Regions from separate parts of the Thauera sp. WH-1 genome, predicted to be linked through region 1. Evidence: predicted binding sites of a transcription regulator. Region 1 holds the regulator's gene; each other region holds the start of a gene.
The links. The regulator FNR, encoded in region 1, switches genes on or off when oxygen is low (the NO sensors DNR and NnrR bind a similar motif). The targets are predictions, from matches to a motif close to TTGANCTAGNTCAA.

Region 1 (4,920 bases):
ACCAGCGCGGTGGCGAGAATCGAATATGTCAGGCCGCAGGGGATGAAGCCCCACAACAGCCCAAGCGGCAGCGCCTGCTTGACCGAGCGCGCCGGCAGAAAGCGACGGGTGGCAGGCTGGATGCGCCGCCACAGCAGGTGGCCGAGGCGCTCGACCGGGGCGAGCAGCCGGGTGAAACCGGTGAGGTAGAGACCAAGCGCCACCAGCATCAGGTTGGCGAGCACGTACAGCGTCATCTGCACCGGCAGCATGCCGTCGTACAGCATGCCGGCCGAGCCGAGCGCCCCGACCAGGCCGCCGAGTGCGGTGTAGGTGCTGATGCGCCCAAGGTTGTAGGCCAGGTGCAGCGGCCATTGCGGCTTGCTGCCCGGCGTCTGTACCTGCATCGTGAGCGCGCCGACGATGCCGCCGCACATCGACACGCAGTGCGTGCCGCCAAGCAGTCCGATCAGGAAGACGGCAAGGTAACCGGTTTCAGGCATGACGGCTCCGGCGCATGGCCGACAAGGACGAAGCCGTCATCTTACGCTGCACTGCAGAAACGGTAGGTGGCAAATGCGGGTTGGCGGCAACTGCGCTCAGATCACCCGCGAGTAGCGTGCGCGCTCGCGATCGGCACGCAGATAGCGGTCGAACACCATCGCAATGCCGCGCACCAGCAGGCGCCCGGCGGGCTCGACGCTGATCCAGTCGCCGTCGATCTTGAGCAGGCCGGCCTTTTCCATCTCGGCCAGGTCGGCGAGCTCGTCGGCGAAGTAGTCGCGGAAATTGATCAGGTGAGCAATCTCGATCGACTGCATCGACAGCTCGAAATGGCACATCAGCGCCTGGATGATGGCGCGCCGCAGCAGGTCGTCGGCGGTGAGTTCGATGCCGCGCAGCACCGGCAGCTCGTCGCGGTCGAGCGCATCGTAGTACTCGTCGAGCGTCTTCACGTTCTGCGCATACACCGGCCCGATCTTGCCGATCGCCGAAACGCCGAAGGCGAGCAGGTCGCATTCGGCCTGGGTCGAGTAGCCCTGGAAGTTGCGGTGCAGCCGGCCCTGGCGCTGGGCGACGGTGAGCTCGTCGTCCGGCTTGGCGAAGTGGTCCATGCCGATGTAGACATAGCCGGCTGCTGTGAGGCGGCGGATGCCGAGCTGCAGCAGCTGCAGCTTGGTGTCGGCGCTGGGCATGTCGCTGGTCTGGATGCGCCGCTGCGGCTTGAACAGCCCCGGCAGATGGGCGTAGCTGTAGAGCGAGATGCGATCGGGCGAGATCTCGAGCACCTGCTCGAGCGTACGGTTGAAGCTGATCACGTTCTGCTTGGGCAGGCCGTAGATCAGGTCCATGCTCACCGACTTGAAGCCGGTGGCCCGCGCGGCGTCGATGACGAGCTTGGTCTCTTCGACGCTTTGGATGCGATTGACCGCCGCCTGCACATCCTCCGCAAAGTCCTGCACGCCCACGCTCATGCGGTTGAAGCCAAGGTCGGCGAGCAGCTTCACGGTGTCGAAATCGACCTTGCGCGGATCGACCTCGATCGAATATTCGCCGTTCGGCACCAGCGTGAAGTGCTCACGCACCGAATCCATCAGCTCGCGCATCTCGTCGTGCGACAGGAAGGTGGGAGTGCCGCCGCCGAGGTGAAGCTGGGTCACCTGACGACTGCCCTCGAGGCAGGCCGCCTGCATCGCGATCTCCTTTGCCAGGTATTTCAGGTACTTGGCGGAACGCCCATGATCCTTGGTGATGATCTTGTTGCAGGCGCAGTAGTAGCAGATCGTGTTACAGAATGGGATGTGGAAGTATAATGAGAGCGGTTTGCTGACGCCGCCCACGGCCCGCTTTGCGAGCCACGCCTTGAGCGCATCCGCGTTGAAGGCTTCGACGAAGCGGTCCGCTGTCGGATAAGAGGTATACCGCGGTCCGTTGATGTCGAATTTGCGGATCAGTTGCGGATCGAAGATGAGTTCGTTCTGGCTTTTCATAGTCTTGCTGCTGCAGTGTGTGCCAAACAATGGCAGATCACCGCAGGTTTTTGGTTGACGTGGGTCAACGGGCATGAAACCTTGCCCGGCCGACCAACCAGCGGGTCTGGTTTGGTGTCTTTTGTCAGGGAAGCAGGATTATCGTGCAGATGAGGGCAAGTGTGCCGATTACCGTGAATGGGCTGAAATCAGCCTGTTCGCAGTGCAACCTCGTGGAGTTGTGTCTGCCCTTCGGGATGTCGGACAACGAACTGAGCCGACTCGACGAACTGGTCGGCGCACGCCGCAAGGTCAAGCGCCAGCAGAGCCTTTATCGTGCAGGCGATCCGTTCGAGGCGATCTACGCGATTCGCGCCGGCTCGTTCAAGACCGACGTGCTGCTCGAGGACGGCCGCGAACAGGTCACCGGCTTCCAGATGACGGGCGAGATCCTCGGTCTGGACGGCATCAGCACCGAAGCGCACAGCTGCAACGCGATCGCGCTCGAAGACAGCGAGGTGTGCGTGATCGCGTACGACAAGCTCGAGCAGATGTCGCACGAGGTCGAGGGCCTGCAGCTGCAGTTCCACAAGGTGATGAGCCGCGAGATCGTGCGCGACCACGGCGTGATGATGCTGCTGGGCTCGATGCGCGCCGAGGAGCGCCTCGCCGCCTTCCTGCTCAACATGTCGCAGCGCTTCAATGCGCGCGGCTTCTCGGCCCAGGAATTCAACCTGCGCATGACGCGCGAGGAGATCGGCTCCTATCTCGGACTCAAGCTCGAGACCGTGTCGCGCGCGTTCTCACGCTTTCAGGAGGATGGCCTGATCGCGGTGCAACAGAAGCACGTGATGCTGCTGGAGCCGGCCAGCCTCAAGAAGCTGATCCAGCACCAGCACGGCGCGCGCTGAGCGCAGGCAGCGCCGCCGCCAGCCGCTTCAGGCGAAAAAGCCAGCGACGTTCTTCGTCATCGCCACCGACGCGATCCAGGCATACACCAGCAAGGCGGCGCTGAAGGCCGACACGCGGACAGTCAGGGTGCGGCCGCGCTTGAGCGCCACCGTGCCCAGCCCGATGTAGGCGAGCAGTCCAAGCACCTTGGCCGTCACCCAGTCGGCAGCGAAGGGATACTGGGCGATCATCACCGCCAGCGCGATGGCGGACAGCAGCAGCACGCTGTCGATGACGTGAGGCAGCACGCGCGTGAGCCGGTGCTTGAGCAGCGGGCTGCCCGAGATCATCCACAGGCCGCGCAACAGGAAACCTGCGACGCTGAGGACGACGCAGCTTACATGCAGGTGTTTGATTGCGTAGTACATCCCCTCTCCTTGCCATGCCCGACTCCACTGCCGGGTGCGAACGGCACGGTATTGTGGCCGCTCTCGATTAATATTACGACTCGTTCCGGAGAGTCCGCCGATGCCCCACCACGCCACGCTCGATATTTCGTCCTTCCTGCACCGCATCCCGCTGTTCAGCGAACTGTCGGAGGCGGACATCCAGCGCGTGTCGCGCTACACCCGCGACCGTCACGTCGCCCGGGGCGAGGTGCTGTTCCAGCGCGGTGACCAGCCCCACGGCTTTTACTTCGTCGTCTCCGGCCAGATCAAGCTCGCCTTCTCCTCTCCCCAAGGAACCGAGAAGGTGGTCGAGATCGTCGGTGCCCTGCAGAGCTTTGGCGAGGCGGTGATGTTCATGAACCGCCCCTATCCGGTGTTTGCCGAGGCCCTCACCGACAGCGTGCTGATCCACGTCGGCCAGGCCGTGGTCACCGAGCTCATCGACCAGGACTCGACCTTTGCGCACAAACTGCTGGCCGGCATGGCGATTCGACTGCACAGCCTGGTGCAGGACGTCGAGACCTACTCGTTGCGCTCGAGCATGCAGCGCGTGATCGGTTACCTGCTGCAGGTCGCCGACAGCGACACGCCGTGCGAGATCGCCCTGCCGACCAGCAAGCAGGTGATCGCCTCGCGCCTGAACCTGACGCCCGAGACCCTGTCGCGGATCTTCCATGATCTCAGCGAGGCCGGCCTGATCAGCGTGCAGGGCAAACGCATCACCCTGCACGACCCGGCACGGCTTGCCCGCTACAACAGCTGAGCGCAGCACCCGTGCAGCGCGCTCGGCGCGCGCTCAGCGCTCGAGCACATATTGGCCGGGGGCCGGCGCAAGCGCTGGAAACGCCTCGGTCGCGGCCGGGCGCGCGCCGACCACACGCCCGGCGCGCGGCTTGAGCCAGCGCATCCAGTCCTCCCACCAGCTGCCTTCGCTCTCCTGCGCCCTTTGGCGCCAGGCATCGGCCGTGTCGTTGCGCTCGCTCGGCCCCACCCAGTAGCGCCGCTTGGGCGGATCGACCACCGGATTCACGATGCCCAGGATGTGACCCGAGCTGGACAGCACCTGGCGTACCGGGCCATCGATGTGGTGTACGACCTTGAAAGTCTGTCGCCAGGGCGCGATGTGGTCGTCCTCGGCCGCGACCGCGTACAGCGGTTGGCGGATCTCCCCCAGATCCAGCGCCTCGCCGGCCACACTCAGCGCGCCAGGCTGGATCAGTCGGTTGTCCAGATAGAGCTCGCGCAGGTACCAGGCATGCATGCGATAAGGCATGCGGGTGGCGTCCATGTTCCAGTAGAGGACGTCGAACGGCGGCGGCTTCTCGCCGTACAGCCAGCCATGCACGACGTAATGCCAGATCAGGCTGTTGGAGCGCAGCAGGCGGAAGGAGGCGGCCATGTCCTTGCCGTCGAGGTAGCCCCTGCGCGCCATCTGCTCGGTCAGGTAGCGGATGCTGCTCTCGTCGATGAAGACCTCGATGTCGCCTGGCTTGTGGAAGTCGACCAGGGTGGTGAGGAGCGTCCAGTCCGCAACCGGCATCGCCTCCTCGCCGTAGTGGCGATTGGCCCAGGCCATGTACATCGCCAGCGCAGTGCCACCGATGCAGTAGCCCACTGCGTGCACCCGTGCC
Region 2 (4,920 bases), on a different contig from region 1:
GCTTCCCCGGTACCGACACGGTCGTGGAGGAAGATGGCCACATTGGCCATGGCGCGGTGCTGCATGGCTGCCGGGTGGGACGCAATGCGCTGGTCGGGATGAACGCGGTGATCATGGACAACGCGGTGATCGGCGAGGCGTCCATCGTTGCCGCGTCGGCCTTCGTCAAGGCCGGCGTCGAGATCCCGCCACGGGTGCTGGCCGCGGGCATGCCGGCGAAGGTGATCCGTGCGCTGTCGGACGAGGAGATCCGCTGGAAGAGCGAGGGCACTGCGACCTACCAGGACCTCTCGCGCCGCAGCCTGGCGACGATGCAGGAGACCACGCCGCTGACGGCGGTCGAGCCGGGACGCAAGCGCATCCACATGCCCGATGTCGTGCCGCTGGTGGAACTGCGGCGCAAGGAAGATTGAGGGCGGAATCCAGCAGGTCGCCGCCGTGCGGACGCTTTGCCTGATCCGGCGCAGGCGCACCGCGCGTCGGTGGGCCGCGCCGCAAAGCGGGGGATCAGCCTGCGTCGCTCAGCGGATCGGCGTCCTGGAAGCGCTCGAACAGGCGCGGCGAAGCCTCGGGCGTGCGCCCATCGGCCAGTTGGAAGTGCGTCTCCAGATGGCGCTCGGACGGCGCCAGCAGGCGACGGTAAAGCTCGCGGCAGAGCAGGCGCGCGCGCTGCCCGGGCCAGTCGGCGGCGAGCAACACGTCCGGCAGACCGGGATCGCGCAGCAGCAGGCGGCGATAGTCGTGAATCAGCAGCATCCGGCCGAGGAAGGCGCTCTCGTCGTCGCAGGCGCCCTCGCGCAGCTGCGTCAGGACGGGCTGGTAGCGCTCGACGAAGTCTCGATAGGTCGCGGCCAGCCCTTCGAGATTCCACGCCGCGTGCACCAGCTCGGCGTCGCTTGCCGCCGTGCCAAGCGCGGCATCGGCCGCCAGCAGCGGCTTGAGCTTGGGCACGAGCCCGCCCAGGCCCTCGCCGACGAGGGCGTCGAAGGCCGCAATCAGGTCGGCGCTGGGATGAATGAAGCAGTCGCCGCTCAAGGTGCCGAAACCCTGCCAGAACAAGGCCCGGCGCAAGCGCTCGCGATCCTTCGCAGCGAGTTCGCCCACCGTCACCACCAGGCGCCAGCGCCGATCCCAGCCCTGGGCGGTCGATGCGTAGATGCGGCGCGAGGCGTCCTCGATGCGTTGCAGTCCGGAAGCGGTGAGCAGGTAGTCCGTGCGCCGACCGCAAGGTTCGCTGCGCAGCCACTCGTCGCGCACAAGCCGGAACACCGAGGTCCGCACCAGTCGCTCGTTCAATCCCAGCGGCTCGAGCAGGCGGATGAGGCTGCCCAGCCAGATGCGCCCCCCGCGCGGCACCACCGCGTCGCCAAAGGCCGAGATGATCAGCGACCTCGCCTGCACGCGATCCTGCTTGCGAAATGCGTCGAGGCGGTCCTGAATGGAAGTGGTCACGGATTGACGGGTTTGGGCACTTGCGGGCGCGAAGTCTATCGGCTCCAGCGGATTGCGCATAGCACCCCTGCGGGCAGCGTGAAGCGGTGTGGTCGTGGGCATGGTCTGGGTGTCCGGGCAGGCGCGCAGAGCGAACGCTCACGATGCTGCGGCGCAGCGTTTCAGCAAGCATCATCGTGATGCCTTTTAAATGATACCTTACAAACGACTATTTGTATCACAAAGGTATCGAATCAATGCCATCGCAAGCGACAGGATTATTCATTACCTTTCATAAAAATGATGAATGATTCTCATGTGATACTTAACAATCTGATTTTTATATAGTTACGTTTTCTGAAATAAGTTCTGCATGACAGAACAAAGAACGATCCGACACCATAAACGAGATACCAATGATTGACATAGACCAAATCCATTTGTATCGTTTAAAGCACAAGACCCCCACCCGGAGAGACCAATGACCCACCCCCTGCTCGAGAAGCATCGCGCCACCCTGGAAGGCGCACTCAACGCCATCGCCACGCGCGGCTACTGGTCCCCGTTCCCCGAGATGCCGAGCCCCAAGCTGTATGGCGAAACGGCGCCGGACGATGGCAAGCGCGCGTTCGAGGCCCACCTGGGCAAGCGCTTCGAGCTGGATCAGCCGGGCCAGACCGGCTGGCACGGGGGTGAGTCCTCGCCCTATGGCATCACGCTCGACGTCAGCTATCCGGTGTGCGAGCCCGATGCGCTGATCGCCGCCGGCCTCGAGGCGATGCAGGGCTGGCAGGCGGTGGGCGCCGACGGCCGCACCGGCATCTGCCTGGAGATCCTCGACCGCCTCAACAAGCAGAGCTTCGAGATCGCCCATGCGGTGATGATGACCTCTGGTCAGGGCTGGATGATGGCCTTCCAGGCCGGTGGCCCGCACGCCCAGGACCGCGGCCTCGAGGCCGTGACCTACGCCTGGCGCGAGCAAAGCTTCGTGCCGGCCGAGACCACCTGGGAGAAGCCGCAGGGCAAGAACCCGCCGCTGGTCATGAAGAAGCACTTCCAGATCGTCGGCCGCGGCGTCGGCCTGGTGATCGGCTGCGGCACCTTCCCGACCTGGAACACCTACCCGGGCCTGTTCGCGGCGCTGGCGACCGGCAACGCGGTGATCGTCAAGCCGCACAGCAACGCCATCCTGCCGGCCGCCATCACCGTGCGCACGATCCGCGCCGTGCTCGCCGAGAACGGCATCGACCCCAACCTGGTCTCGCTGTGCGTCGCCACCCAGCGCACCGTGACCCAGGCGCTCGCCACCCATCCGGCGGTCAAGTCGGTCGACTTCACCGGCAGCAACGTGTTCGGCCAGTGGCTGATCGACAACTGCCGCCAGGCCCAGGTGTATGCCGAGCTCGCCGGCGTGAACAACATCGTCATCGACTCCACCGACGCCTACAAGGCGATGCTCAACAACCTCGCCTTCACGCTGTCGCTCTACTCCGGCCAGATGTGCACCACCTCGCAGGCGATCTTCGTGCCCGCCGGTGGCATCGACACCGAGGACGGCCACAAGAGCTATGACGAGTTCTGCGCCGACCTCGCCCGCTCGGTCGAGCGCTTCCTGTCCAAGCCCGAAGTCGCCTTTGCTGTGCTCGGCGCGATCCAGTCCGCCGACACCGCCGAGCGCATCGACATCGCCAACAGCGGCGCACTGGGCAAGGTCGTGCTCGCCTCGCAGAAGCTCGACAACCCCGAGTTCCCCGGCGCCAAGGTGCGCACCCCGGCGCTGCTCGCCTGCGATGCGGCCGACGAGAAGGCCTACATGGAAGAGCGCTTCGGCCCGATCAGCTTCATCGTCAAGGTCGCCGACACCGCCGCCGGCATCGCGCTGTCCGAGCGCGTGGTCAGCACCCATGGCGCGCTGACGGTCGGCCTCTACTCCACCCGGCAGGACGTCATCGACGCCATGACCGAGGCCACCTGGCGCGGCAAGGTCGCGCTGTCGATCAATCTCACGGGTGGCGTCTTCGTGAACCAGTCGGCTGCCTTCTCGGACTACCACGGCACCGGCGGCAACCCCTCGGCCAACGCCTCGTACTCGGATTCGGCCTTCGTCGCCAACCGCTTCCGTGTCGTCCAGCGTCGCTACCACGCCTGAGGAGCCGACCATGGAATACAAGAACATTCAGTTCGCAGTGGAGGCGGGCATCGCCCGCCTGACGCTGAACCGCCCCGACAAGCTCAACAGCTTCACCGGCGAGATGCACGGCGAGCTGCGTGACGCGCTCGACCGCATCCAGGCCGACAAGGCCGTGCGCGTGCTGGTGCTCACCGGTGCCGGCCGCGCCTTCTGCGCCGGCCAGGACCTCGCCGATCCCGACATGGCTGCGGTGGGCGGGACGATGCCCGACATCGGCAACGTCGTCGAAAAGAACTACAAGCCCCTGGTGCTGCGCCTGCAGAACCTGCGCGTGCCCACCATCGCCGCGGTCAATGGCATTGCCGCTGGCGCCGGCGCCAGCGTGGCGCTGGCCTGCGACCTGGTGGTGGCGGCGAAATCCGCCTCCTTCCTGCAGGCCTTCAGCAAGATCGGCCTGGTGCCCGACACCGGCGGCACCTGGTTCCTGCCCCAGCGCGTCGGCATGGCACGCGCGATGGGCCTGGCGCTGCTGGCCGACAAGCTGCCCGCCGACAAGGCCGCCGACTGGGGCCTGATCTGGGCCGCCTACGACGACGCCGAATTCGGCGCCAAGGTCGATGCGCTCGCCGCCCAGCTCGCCAGCATGCCGACCAAGGCGCTGGTGCGCACCCGCCAAGCGATGCACGCCGCGCCCGGCCACACGCTCGAGCAGCAGCTCTCCTTCGAAGGCGGCTTCATGCGCGAGCTGGGCTGGAGCCCGGACTACGCCGAGGGCGTTGCCGCCTTCATGGAAAAGCGCGCACCGAAGTTCACCGGGGAATGAGCGTGACGAACCCGCAAGCCCTCCCGACTTCCGCCGTCATCGCCGTCGTCGGCACCGGCGCCATGGGTGCCGGCATTGCCCAGGTGGCGGCCGCCGCCGGCCACGTGGTCAAGCTGCTCGACAACCGTCCCGGCGCCGCTGCCAAGGCGATCGAAGGCATCCGCGCCCAGTTCGGCAAGCTCGCCGACAAGGGCAAGATGAGCGCGGAGGCCGCGCAGGCGGCCGGCGCGCGCCTGGTCGCGGTCGAGCAACTCGCCGACCTCGCGGATGCCGCGCTGGTGACCGAGGCCATCGTCGAGAACCTCGAGGCCAAGCAGACGCTGTATCGCGAGCTCGAAGACATCGTCGGCGCCGATTGCCTCTTCGGCACCAACACCTCGTCGATCTCGGTGACCTCGATCGGCGCCGCGCTCAAGCGCCCCGAGCGCCTCACCGGCCTGCACTTCTTCAACCCGGCGCCGCTGATGAAGCTGGTCGAGATCGTGTCCGGCCTTGCCACCGACAAGGCGGTCGCCGACACCCTGTTCGCCACTGC
Region 3 (4,920 bases), on a different contig from region 1:
ATCGCCTTCTTGTCCGGGTAGCCGTAGAAGCTCCAGCCCTCGCCGGCCTCGACATAGGGGTCGTAGCCTTCACGGTAGCGCCACAGGGTCTCCTTGCCGTCGACCACCGGCCAGCGGAAGCCGCGCGCGCGATGGTAGTCGTCGAAGTCGGCGAGGTCGTGCGCCTTGCCGCGCCCGAACACCGCATATTCTTCGAACAGGCCCTTCTGCAGGTAATAGCCCAGTTCCTTCGACTCGTCGTTCATGTAGCCGTCCCACGCATGGGCATTGACCTTGGCGACCTCATCGAGCGGGAACTTGTTGACCTGACCGTTGGCGTAGAGCACGTCGTACAAGGTCTTGCCCTTGTACTCGGGCATCTTGTCGAGCAACTCGGCCGGCCACACTTCTTCCATCTTGAAGCGTTTGGAGAATTCGATGTACTGCCACAGGTCGGACCTGGCCTCGCCCGGCGCGCTCACCTGCTGGCGCCAGAACTGGCTACGGCGCTCGGCGTTGCCGAAGGCGCCCTCCTTCTCGGCCCACATCGCGCACGGCAGGATGAGGTCGGCCGACAGCGCGGACACGGTCGGATAGACGTCGGAGACGACGACGAAGGCTTCCGGATTGCGCCACCCCGGGTAGATCTCGTCATTGACGTTCGGGCCCGCCTGCATGTTGTTGGTGGTCGTGGTCCAGTAGCACTTGAGCGTGCCATCCTTGAGCGCGCGACTCTGGGCCACGGCGTGTAGCCCGACCCAGTCGGGGATCGTGCCCTCGGGCAGCTTCCACACCTTCTCGGCGAAGGCGCGGTGCTTGGGATCGGTGACCACCATGTCCGCCGGCAGGCGGTGGGCGAAGGTGCCGACCTCGCGCGCGGTGCCGCAGGCCGAGGGCTGGCCGGTGAGCGAGAACGGGCTGTTGCCCGGCTCCGAGATCTTGCCCACCAGCAGGTGAACGTTGTAGATCATGTTGTTCACCCAGGTGCCGCGGGTGTGCTGGTTGAAGCCCATGGTCCAGAAGGACGTCACCTTGCGGTTCGGGTCGGCGTAGGCCTCGGCCATGCGCTTGAGGTGGGTCTCGGGCACGCCCGACAGCTGGGCGGTCTTCTCCAGCGTGTATTCGGAGACGTAGGCGGCGAACTCGTCGAAGCTCATGTCCTCGGACTTGCCCGGGTTGCCCTTGGGCTTGCCGTCGGCGCCCGGATAGCCGTTGTTGGTCGCCTTGGCCTCGAGCGGGTGGTTACCGCGCAGGCCATAGCCGATGTCGGTCTCGCCGCGCTTGAACTTGACGTGCTTGGCGACGAAGTCCTGATTCACCGCACCGGTCGAGATGATGTGGTGGCAGATGTAGTTGAGGATCGCCAGGTCGGTCTGCGGCTTGAAGATCATCGGGTTGTCGGCGAGCTCGTAGGAACGATGCTCGAAGGTCGACAGCACGTGCACCTCGCAGCCCGGGTGAGTCAGGCGGCGATCGGTGATGCGGCTCCACAGGATGGGGTGCATTTCGGCCATGTTCGAGCCCCACAGCACGAAGGCGTCGGCGTTCTCGATGTCGTCATAGCAGCCCATCGGCTCGTCCATGCCGAAAGTGCGCATGAAGCCGGCCACCGCCGAAGCCATGCAGTGGCGGGCGTTGGGGTCGATGTTGTTGGTGCGGAAGCCGGCCTTGTGCAGCTTGGCGGCGGCATAGCCTTCCCAGATCGTCCACTGGCCGGAGCCGAACATGCCGATCGAGCGCGGGCCGTGCTCCTTGAGCGCCGCCTTCCACTTCTCGGCCATGATGTCGAAGGCCTGATCCCAGCTGATCGGGGTGAACTCGCCGTTCTTGTCGTACTGGCCGCCGCGCATGCGCAGCAGGGGCTGCGTCAGGCGGTCCGCACCGTACATGATCTTGGACAGGAAGTAGCCCTTGATGCAGTTCAGGCCGCGGTTGACCGGGGAGTCGGGGTCGCCCTGCGAGGCCACCACGCGCCCGTTCTGCACGCCCACCAGCACCGAGCAGCCCGTGCCACAGAAACGGCAGGCCGCCTTGTCCCAGCGCACCGAGGTGCCGGAAGGCACAGCGCCCTGCGCCTGCGTCACAACGGGAATGCTGATGCCGGCCGTGGCAGCGGCGGCGGCAATCGCGTTGTTCTTGATGAATTCGCGTCGATTCATGCTCATTTCATGCCTCCTGTAATTCGAGACCGTCATCGGTGTATTCGTAAGCGATCGTCAGCCCCTGCACCTTGGGCGCCAGATTCACGGCCAGGATGGAGTCGGTGACCGTCCAGCCCTCGCCGTCCTCGATGGTGATGACGATGTTGCCCTGCTCGGGCGAGGAGCCATGCAGTTCCACGCCCGGGATGCGCTGCAAGGCCTCGATCACCACGGGAAAATCCGCGGGAAAGGCCCGCACGACCAGACTGGCTATGTTCATTGTTCGCTCTCCGTGGGAATGTCGAAGTTGGCCTGAAGCGCAATCGCCCGCGTCGGGCAGGGCGCGTAACAGGCACCGCAGCCCGTGCAAGCGGCCACATCCAGTGCGGGCTGGGCCACGCCGCCGGCCTGCAGCCGAAACCGGATCGCACCCGTCGGGCAGGACTCGCCGCACACCCGGCACTCGATGCCCCGCTCGGCCAGACAGGCATCGCCAATCGCCGCCCGCAGCGCCCAGGGCACGGAAGACGCACTCGCGCGCTGCAGTGCACGCGGCTCGCAGCGGCTCACGCATTCTGCACAGAAGGTGCACTCGCCCAGGGAGAAGTCGACCGCCGGATAACCCCCTTCGGCGCGCACCAGGATGCCGGTGGGACAGGCTTCGACACAGGCCTCGCAACGCGTGCAGCGGGCGATGAAATCCTCCTCGACCAGCGCCCAAGGCGGGCGTTGCGCCGGCGCAAGCTTGCGCAGTCGACCCCGCAGGAAGCTCCGGCGGGAAATGGGGGCGGATTCCACGTGCTTTCAGGCTCCAATTGGGAAGAGATTAGAGACCCTTCCCACACCCGGGTCGTTGACCAGAGTCAACTTGAGAACCCCCCTCACTTTCACAGGTTCCCGAGCTCTGCCGGCCGCCGCGCCGTGGTCGGGAACCTGCATGCGCCCTCAACCGCGCATGTGCTCCACCGCCCACACCGCGGCCTCGACGCGCGAGCGCAGGTCGAGCTTGCGCAGCAGGTGCTTCACATGCACCTTGACCGTGCCCTCGGCGATGTCGAGCTCGCGGCCGATCTGCTTGTTCGACAGGCCTTCGGCGATCTTCTCGAGGATGCGGACCTCCTGCTCGGTCAGCCCTGCCGCCCCCACCGACTGCGGCCTCGACTCGCCGCGCAAGGCTGCGGCCAGCAGGTGGTTGAGCTGCGGCGGGATGACCACGCGCCCGGCCGCCACGTCGCGCAAGGCCTCGAGCATGGCCTCGGGCTCCATGTCCTTGAGCAGGTAGCCGTCCGCGCCGCCGCGTAGTGCGGCGACGACATCGGCGCCCGCATCGGACACCGTCACCATCACCACGCGGCTGTCGATGCGGGCCGCGCGCAGGCCGCGCAGCACCTCCAGTCCGCTCATGTCGCGCATGTTGAGGTCGAGCAGGATCAGCTCGGGGTGCAACTGGCGCGCGAGCTCCAGCCCCTCCGCGCCGCCTGCCGCCTCGCCGACGAGGCGAAAGCCCGGGATCGTCTGCAGCAGTTGGCTCAAGCCCTTGCGGAACAGGGGGTGGTCATCGACGATGATGACGGACAGGCGTTCGCTCATGCGCTCGAATCTCCAGTGGCAGGGGTCAGGGTCGGCGTCGGCGTCGGGGCCAGACCCGCTGCTGGCGGCGCTGCCGGAATGCTGCCCGCAGCGCGGAACAACACACGCACGCAGGTGCCGCCGGCGGGGTCCGCCGCGAACGTGATGCTGCCCCCCATGCTGCGCGCGCGCTCGCGCATGATCGCAAGCCCGTGGTGGTTGTGCGCATCCGCCGGCGGCTCGCCGATGCCCACGCCGTCGTCCTCGATGGTCAAGGTCACGCTGCCGTCCGCGCCCCCATGCAGGGCCACCCGCGCCCGCTGCGCACGGGCATGGCGGACCATGTTCGACAAGGCCTCGCGCGCGATCTGCAAGACGTTCACTTCCTGGTTGGCACTGAGCGCACAGTTGCCCAGCCCGACCTCGAGCGCCACCTCGACGCCACCGCGCGAGCCATATTCGCGCACCGCGTCCTCGAGCAGGGTCGCGAGGTCTCCCGACAGACCGAGGCGGAAGGACACCAGCAGTTCGCGCAGCTGACGGTAGGCAGCATTGATGCCCTCGCGCAGGTCGGCGAGGATGGGCTCGGCCTCGGCCTTGCGTACCGGATCGGCCAACACCGCCTGCAGCAGGCTGACCTGGATCTTCATGTAGGACAGCGCCTGGGCGAGCGAATCGTGCAGCTCGCGGGCAATCACCGAGCGCTCTTCCTGCAGGGCGAGCAGGCGCTCCTGATCGCTGCGCCGACTGGCGCCGAGCGCCATGCCGATATGCCGCGACAAGGCCTCGACCAACTGGCGCTGCCAGTCTTCCAGGCGTCCACCGTCGGGCAGGGACAGGCGCAGCATGCCGTAATGGTGCTCGCGATCACGCAGCGGAAAACGCAGCAGCGCAGGATTGTGCAGCGCCAGCGCGTCCCCCTCCGACGCCGCGCGGCAGGCTTCGCAGGCCGCCTCCCCGCGCTGCGCGCGATCCGGGCACGGCCCCATCGAGGAGGCGATCACCGTGGCCGGGCCGCCGTGGCGCGGCTCGATGCAGACGAAGCTGCCATCCAGGCCGGCCACGCGGTCGATGTCGCGCAAGGTCGCCTCGTAGGCCTCGGCGGCGGTAGGCGTCTGGTACAGCCGCGCGATGGCGTGATAGAGCAACTCAAGCGAGCGGTTGCTGCGCTGCAGCTCGGCCGTCTTGCCGGCCACGCGCTGCTCCAGCGTGTGATAGTGCCGGGCAAGCT
Region 4 (4,920 bases), on a different contig from region 1:
GCGCGCAAGTGGGGCTATCAGGTCAAGGGCATCGCCCCCGGGCGGGTGCGCATCATCGCCTGCGACGGCAACTTCCACGGGCGCTCGATCGCCATCGTCGGTCTGTCGTCGAACCCGCACTACCGCGACGGCTTCGGCCCCTTCCCGCCCGGCCTGGAGCGCGTCCCCTTCGGCGACACCGATGCCCTCGAGGCGGCCATCACGCCCGATACCGCCGCCTTTCTGGTCGAGCCGATCCAGGGCGAAGGCGGCATCGTCGTGCCCCCGGCCGGCTACCTGTCGCGTTGCGCCGAGATCTGCCGCCGCCACGGCGTGCTGCTGATCGCCGACGAGGTGCAGACCGGGCTCGGCCGCTGCGGACGACTGCTCGCCTGCGACCATGAGGGCGTGCGCCCGGACGGCCTGATCCTGGGCAAGGCGCTCGGCGGCGGCCTGCTGCCGGTGTCGGCCTTCCTGGCCGATCGTGCGCTGATGGACGTGTTCCGGCCCGGCGATCATGGCTCGACCTTCGGCGGCAATCCGCTGGCCGCGGCGGTCGGCACCGAAGTGCTCGCCCTGCTCGAGGACACCCGTCCGTGGGAGCACGCCGAGCGCCTCGGCACGCGCCTGATGGACGCGTTGCGCGCCGCTGCCCTGCCCGGCGTGGTGGACATCCGCGGTCGCGGCCTGCTGGTCGGCCTGGCCTTCGATCCCGCCCTGGCCGACGCCGGGGAGCTCGCCGAGCGCCTGCTCGCGCGCGGCATCGCCACCCGCGACACCAATGGCAACGTCATCCGCCTGGCGCCGCCGCTGATCATCGACGAGGACACGCTGGAGGCGGCGATCGAAGGCATCGTGACCACGCTGCGGCAGTCCGTCGCCGAGCGCGGCGCGGCCGGCCCCACCGGGGCCGTTGCAAATCTGCAATAAAGCGGCGCCGGCCGCCCCCGGATCGACAAGACGCCGCGCCCATTGCGCTGCAGCATATTGCTAAACTCGCGCCTGATCTTACAACCGCGCACCTGAAGCGCATTCACGAAGGGCCTCATGATGCTGCTCTGGCTTGTCGTCGCCTATCTGGTCGTCTCCATCGGCATCGGTCTGTATGCCGCCACCCGGGTGCATAACGCGCGCGACTACATCACCGCAGGTCGCAACCTGCCGATGTTCATCGTGCTGGCAATGGTGTTCGCGACCTGGTTCGGCGCCGAGACCGTGCTCGGCATCTCCGCCACCTTCCTCGAGGAAGGCTTTCGCGGCCTGATCTCCGACCCGCTCGGCGCCTCGGTGTGCCTGGTGCTGTTCGGCCTCGTCTTCGCCCGCCCGCTGTACCGCATGAACCTGCTCACCCTGGGCGACTTCTTCCGCATGCGCTACAACCGCACGACCGAGCTGGTGCTGTCGATCTGCATCGTGCTGTCCTACCTGGGCTGGGTGGCGGCGCAGATCACCGCGCTCGGCCTGGTTTTCAACGTGCTGTCGAACGACGTCGTGAGCATGAACCAGGGCATGCTGATCGGTGCCGGCGTGGTACTGGTCTATACGCTGTTCGGCGGCATGTGGTCGGTCGCGCTCACCACCTTCGTGCAGATGATCGTGATCGTCATCGGCCTGGTATGGGTCACCTGGCTGGCTGGCGACAAGGCGGGCGGCTTCGAGCTCGTCATCGCCAAGGCCGCGGCCGAGGGCAAGTTCGAGTGGCTGCCCTCGCTCGACATGATCGACATGATCGCCTGGATCGCTGCCTTCGCCACCATGGCGCTGGGCTCCATCCCGCAGCAGGACGTGTTCCAGCGCGTCAACTCGTCCAAGAACGAGCGTGTCGCGGTGTGGGGCACGACGCTGGGCGGCGTCAGCTACTTCTTCTTCGCCGCGGTGCCGCTGTTCCTGGCCTACACCGCCCACATCATCGACCCGGGCATGGTCGAGCGCCTGATGGAGCAGGACTCCCAGCTCATCCTGCCGACGCTGATCCTGCAGCACATGCCTTTCTTCGCCCAGGTGATCTTCTTCGGCGCCCTGCTGTCGGTGATCATGAGCACCGCCTCGGGCACCCTGCTGGCGCCCTCGGTGACCTTTTCCGAAAACGTGCTGCGCGGCTTCATCCCGGGCATGAGTGATCGCGCCTTCCTGCTCAGCACGCGAGTGACGGTGGTGGTGTTCACCGTCCTCGTCACCTGGTACGCCACCACCACCGAGGCCACCATCCACCACATGGTCGAGAACGCCTACCGCGTCACGCTGGCCGGTGCCTTCGTGCCGCTCGCCGCCGGCCTGTTCTGGAAGCGCGCCAACAACCTGGGGGCGGCGCTGGCCATCATCCTCGGCCTGTCGACCTGGCTGCTGCTAGAGATCTTCGTCGCCGAAGGCGATGTCGAACCCCAGCTCTACGGCTTGGCGGCCAGCGCGCTGGGCATGCTGGTCGGCGGCCTGCTCGGCCCGAAGCCGCACCATCGCCCGCACCTCGGCGGCCATCACGCTGCGGCAGGCACCTACCACACGACGCGCTGACTCCATCGCGGCCGGCGCGCCGCAGTCAGCGCAGGCAGGCAGGCAGGCAGGCGGGGCCGGGCTTCAATGCCGGCCCCGCCTGCGTTTGATACCGATCAACGCGGGCGCGCGGCCCCTCGTCTATGGTTGCGGCGTTTTTCCCATCCGCCCGCCACCATGACCGTGCCCACCCCGATCGAGCTCGTCTGCCCCGCCGGCAGCCTGCCGGCCCTCAAGACCGCCATCGACCACGGCGCTGACTGCGTCTATCTCGGCTTCAAGGACGCCACCAACGCGCGCAACTTCACCGGCCTCAACTTCGACCCGCCGCAGATGCGCGAAGGCATCGCCTATGCCCACGCCCGCGGCCGCAAGGTACTGCTCGCCCTCAACACCTACCCGCAGACCGGCAACTGGCCGAGCTGGACCCAGGCCATCGACCGCGCCGCGGAGTTCGGCGTCGACGCGCTCATCCTCGCCGACCCCGGCCTGATGGCCTACGCCGCGAAGACTCATCCGCAACTGCGCCTGCACCTGTCGGTGCAGGGCTCGGCCACCAGCTACGAGGCCATCAATTACTACCACGAGCGCTTCGGCATCCAGCGCGCGGTGCTGCCGCGCGTGCTGTCGATGGCGCAGGTGGAGAGTGTCATCGCCCACACGCCGGTCGAGATCGAGGTCTTCGGCTTCGGCGGCCTGTGCGTGATGGTCGAGGGCCGCTGCGCGCTGTCGGCCTATGCCACCGGGGAATCACCCAACTGCAACGGCGCCTGCTCGCCAGGCAAGCACGTGCGCTGGGAAGACACCCCGCGCGGCATGGAGACGCGCCTCAACGGAATCCTCATCGACCGCTTCGCCGACGGCGAGCGCGCCGGCTACCCGACGCTGTGCAAGGGCCGCTTCGAGGTCAACGACGAGACCTATTACGCGCTCGAGGAGCCGACCAGCCTCAACACCCTGGAGCTGCTGCCCGAACTCGCCCGCATCGGCATCCGCGCGATCAAGATCGAGGGCCGCCAGCGCAGCCCGGCCTACGTCGCCCAGGTCACCAAGGTGTGGCGCGCCGCGCTCGACAAGCTCAAGGCCGGTGGCCCGGAGGGCTTTGCCGTGCTGCCGGCGTGGATGACCGAGCTCAACAAGGTCTCCGAAGGCCAGAGCCACACCCTGGGGGCGTATTACCGCCCCTGGAAGTGAGCCCCTTCGACCCCCATCGCGACGCCATGCCTCGCGCCGCCCACGGTTTCGCCCTGAGCGCGCGCAGCCCCGTCCGGCGCGCCACTACCACCGCCGCCGCACCCGCCCGACCCACCGCCCACCGGAAGCGGCCGCGGTGCCATCCAGCCCGAATGAGAACCGCCCCATGAAACTCGCCCTTGGCCCCCTGCTCTACTACTGGCCGCACCAGAGCGTGCTCGATTTCTACGCCGACATGGCCGAAGCGCCGGTCGACAGCGTCTATCTCGGGGAGACCGTGTGTTCGCGCCGCCACGAACTGCGCCTCGAAGACTGGCTCGAGGTCGGCAAGGTGCTCGCTGGCGCCGGCAAGGAAGTGGTGATCAGCACTCAGGGTCTGATCGAGTCCGAGTCCGACCTCAAGGTGCTGCGCCGCATCGTGCGCCAGAGCACCGAGGGCGAGACCGGCTTTCGCGTCGAGGCCAACGACATGGGCGCGGTGCGCCTGCTGACCGAAGCCGGCGTGCGCAACTGGGTCGCCGGCCCCACGCTCAACCTCTTCAATCCCGCCACCCTGCAGCTGATGATCGACGCCGGTGCGACGCGCTGGGCGGTCGCCCCGGAGATGTCGGGCGCGGCACTCGCCGAGGTGCGCGCCGCACTACCGGCGCCGATCGAGACCGAGGTCTTCGCCTACGGCCGCCTGCCGCTGGCGCACTCGGCGCGCTGCTTCACCGCCCGCCACTTCAACCTGCAGAAGGACACCTGCGAGTTCCGCTGCCTGTCGATCATGGACGGCATCACCTTGCGCACGCGCGAGGGCGAACCCTTCCTGACGCTGAACGGCGTGCAGACCCAGTCGGCGCGAGTGCACAACCTGCTTGGCGACCTGCCTGCGGTGCGGCAGAGCGCCGAGCTGCTACGCATCAGCCCCCAGGGCGCACACACCCGTCAGATCGTCGACCAATTCCGCGCCGTGCTCGATGGCGCGCAGACACCCTCGGCCGCGCTCGCCGCCAGTCGCGAACTGATGGTCGAGGCGCCCTGCAACGGCTTCTGGCACGGCCGCGCCGGCGTCGAACAGTACGTCGCCGCCTGAGCGCCGTCCGCACACTCCCGGGAGACTGACCATGCCTGCCCTGCCCCCCCTTCCCGCGCTGCCCCGCCTGCCGCTGCCGTCCGCCCTCTTTCCTGGCGCGCTGCGCCAGCGCATCGGCGAGCACCTGGAGAATCTGCGCATCCCCGACTTCACCGTGCCCGCGCCGCTGGCCAGGCTGG

Region 2: a site for FNR is predicted at 1,852-1,865, ahead of paaN (phenylacetic acid degradation protein PaaN). Genes of this name have one in related genera too.
Region 3: a site for FNR is predicted at 2,974-2,987, ahead of napF (ferredoxin-type protein NapF). Genes of this name have one in related genera too.
Region 4: a site for FNR is predicted at 2,576-2,589, ahead of ubiU (ubiquinone anaerobic biosynthesis protein UbiU). Genes of this name have one in related genera too.

The regions. Positions count from the first base shown of each region.
Region 1 covers NZ_JBLQGP010000006.1:184,715-189,634, reverse strand. The annotation lists gene ACMV5O_RS08695 (sulfite exporter TauE/SafE family protein) at 1-482, opposite strand, end outside; gene hemN (oxygen-independent coproporphyrinogen III oxidase) at 579-1,970, opposite strand; gene fnr (fumarate/nitrate reduction transcriptional regulator Fnr) at 2,120-2,860, shown strand; gene ACMV5O_RS08680 (SirB2 family protein) at 2,888-3,268, opposite strand; gene ACMV5O_RS08675 (Crp/Fnr family transcriptional regulator) at 3,369-4,052, shown strand; gene ACMV5O_RS08670 (PHA/PHB synthase family protein) at 4,086-4,920, opposite strand, start outside.
Region 2 covers NZ_JBLQGP010000030.1:21,382-26,301, reverse strand. The annotation lists gene paaY (phenylacetic acid degradation protein PaaY) at 1-413, shown strand, start outside; gene paaX (phenylacetic acid degradation operon negative regulatory protein PaaX) at 508-1,452, opposite strand; gene paaN (phenylacetic acid degradation protein PaaN) at 1,913-3,580, shown strand; gene paaG (2-(1,2-epoxy-1,2-dihydrophenyl)acetyl-CoA isomerase PaaG) at 3,591-4,385, shown strand; gene ACMV5O_RS19525 (3-hydroxyacyl-CoA dehydrogenase) at 4,448-4,920, shown strand, end outside.
Region 3 covers NZ_JBLQGP010000005.1:199,759-204,678, forward strand. The annotation lists gene napA (nitrate reductase catalytic subunit NapA) at 1-2,144, opposite strand, end outside; gene ACMV5O_RS07650 (chaperone NapD) at 2,146-2,400, opposite strand; gene napF (ferredoxin-type protein NapF) at 2,397-2,918, opposite strand; gene narL (two-component system response regulator NarL) at 3,066-3,710, opposite strand; gene ACMV5O_RS07665 (HAMP domain-containing protein) at 3,707-4,920, opposite strand, start outside.
Region 4 covers NZ_JBLQGP010000004.1:74,277-79,196, reverse strand. The annotation lists gene rocD (ornithine--oxo-acid transaminase) at 1-909, shown strand, start outside; gene ACMV5O_RS05950 (sodium:solute symporter family protein) at 1,030-2,490, shown strand; gene ubiU (ubiquinone anaerobic biosynthesis protein UbiU) at 2,647-3,663, shown strand; gene ACMV5O_RS05940 (U32 family peptidase) at 3,830-4,741, shown strand; gene ubiT (ubiquinone anaerobic biosynthesis accessory factor UbiT) at 4,773-4,920, shown strand, end outside.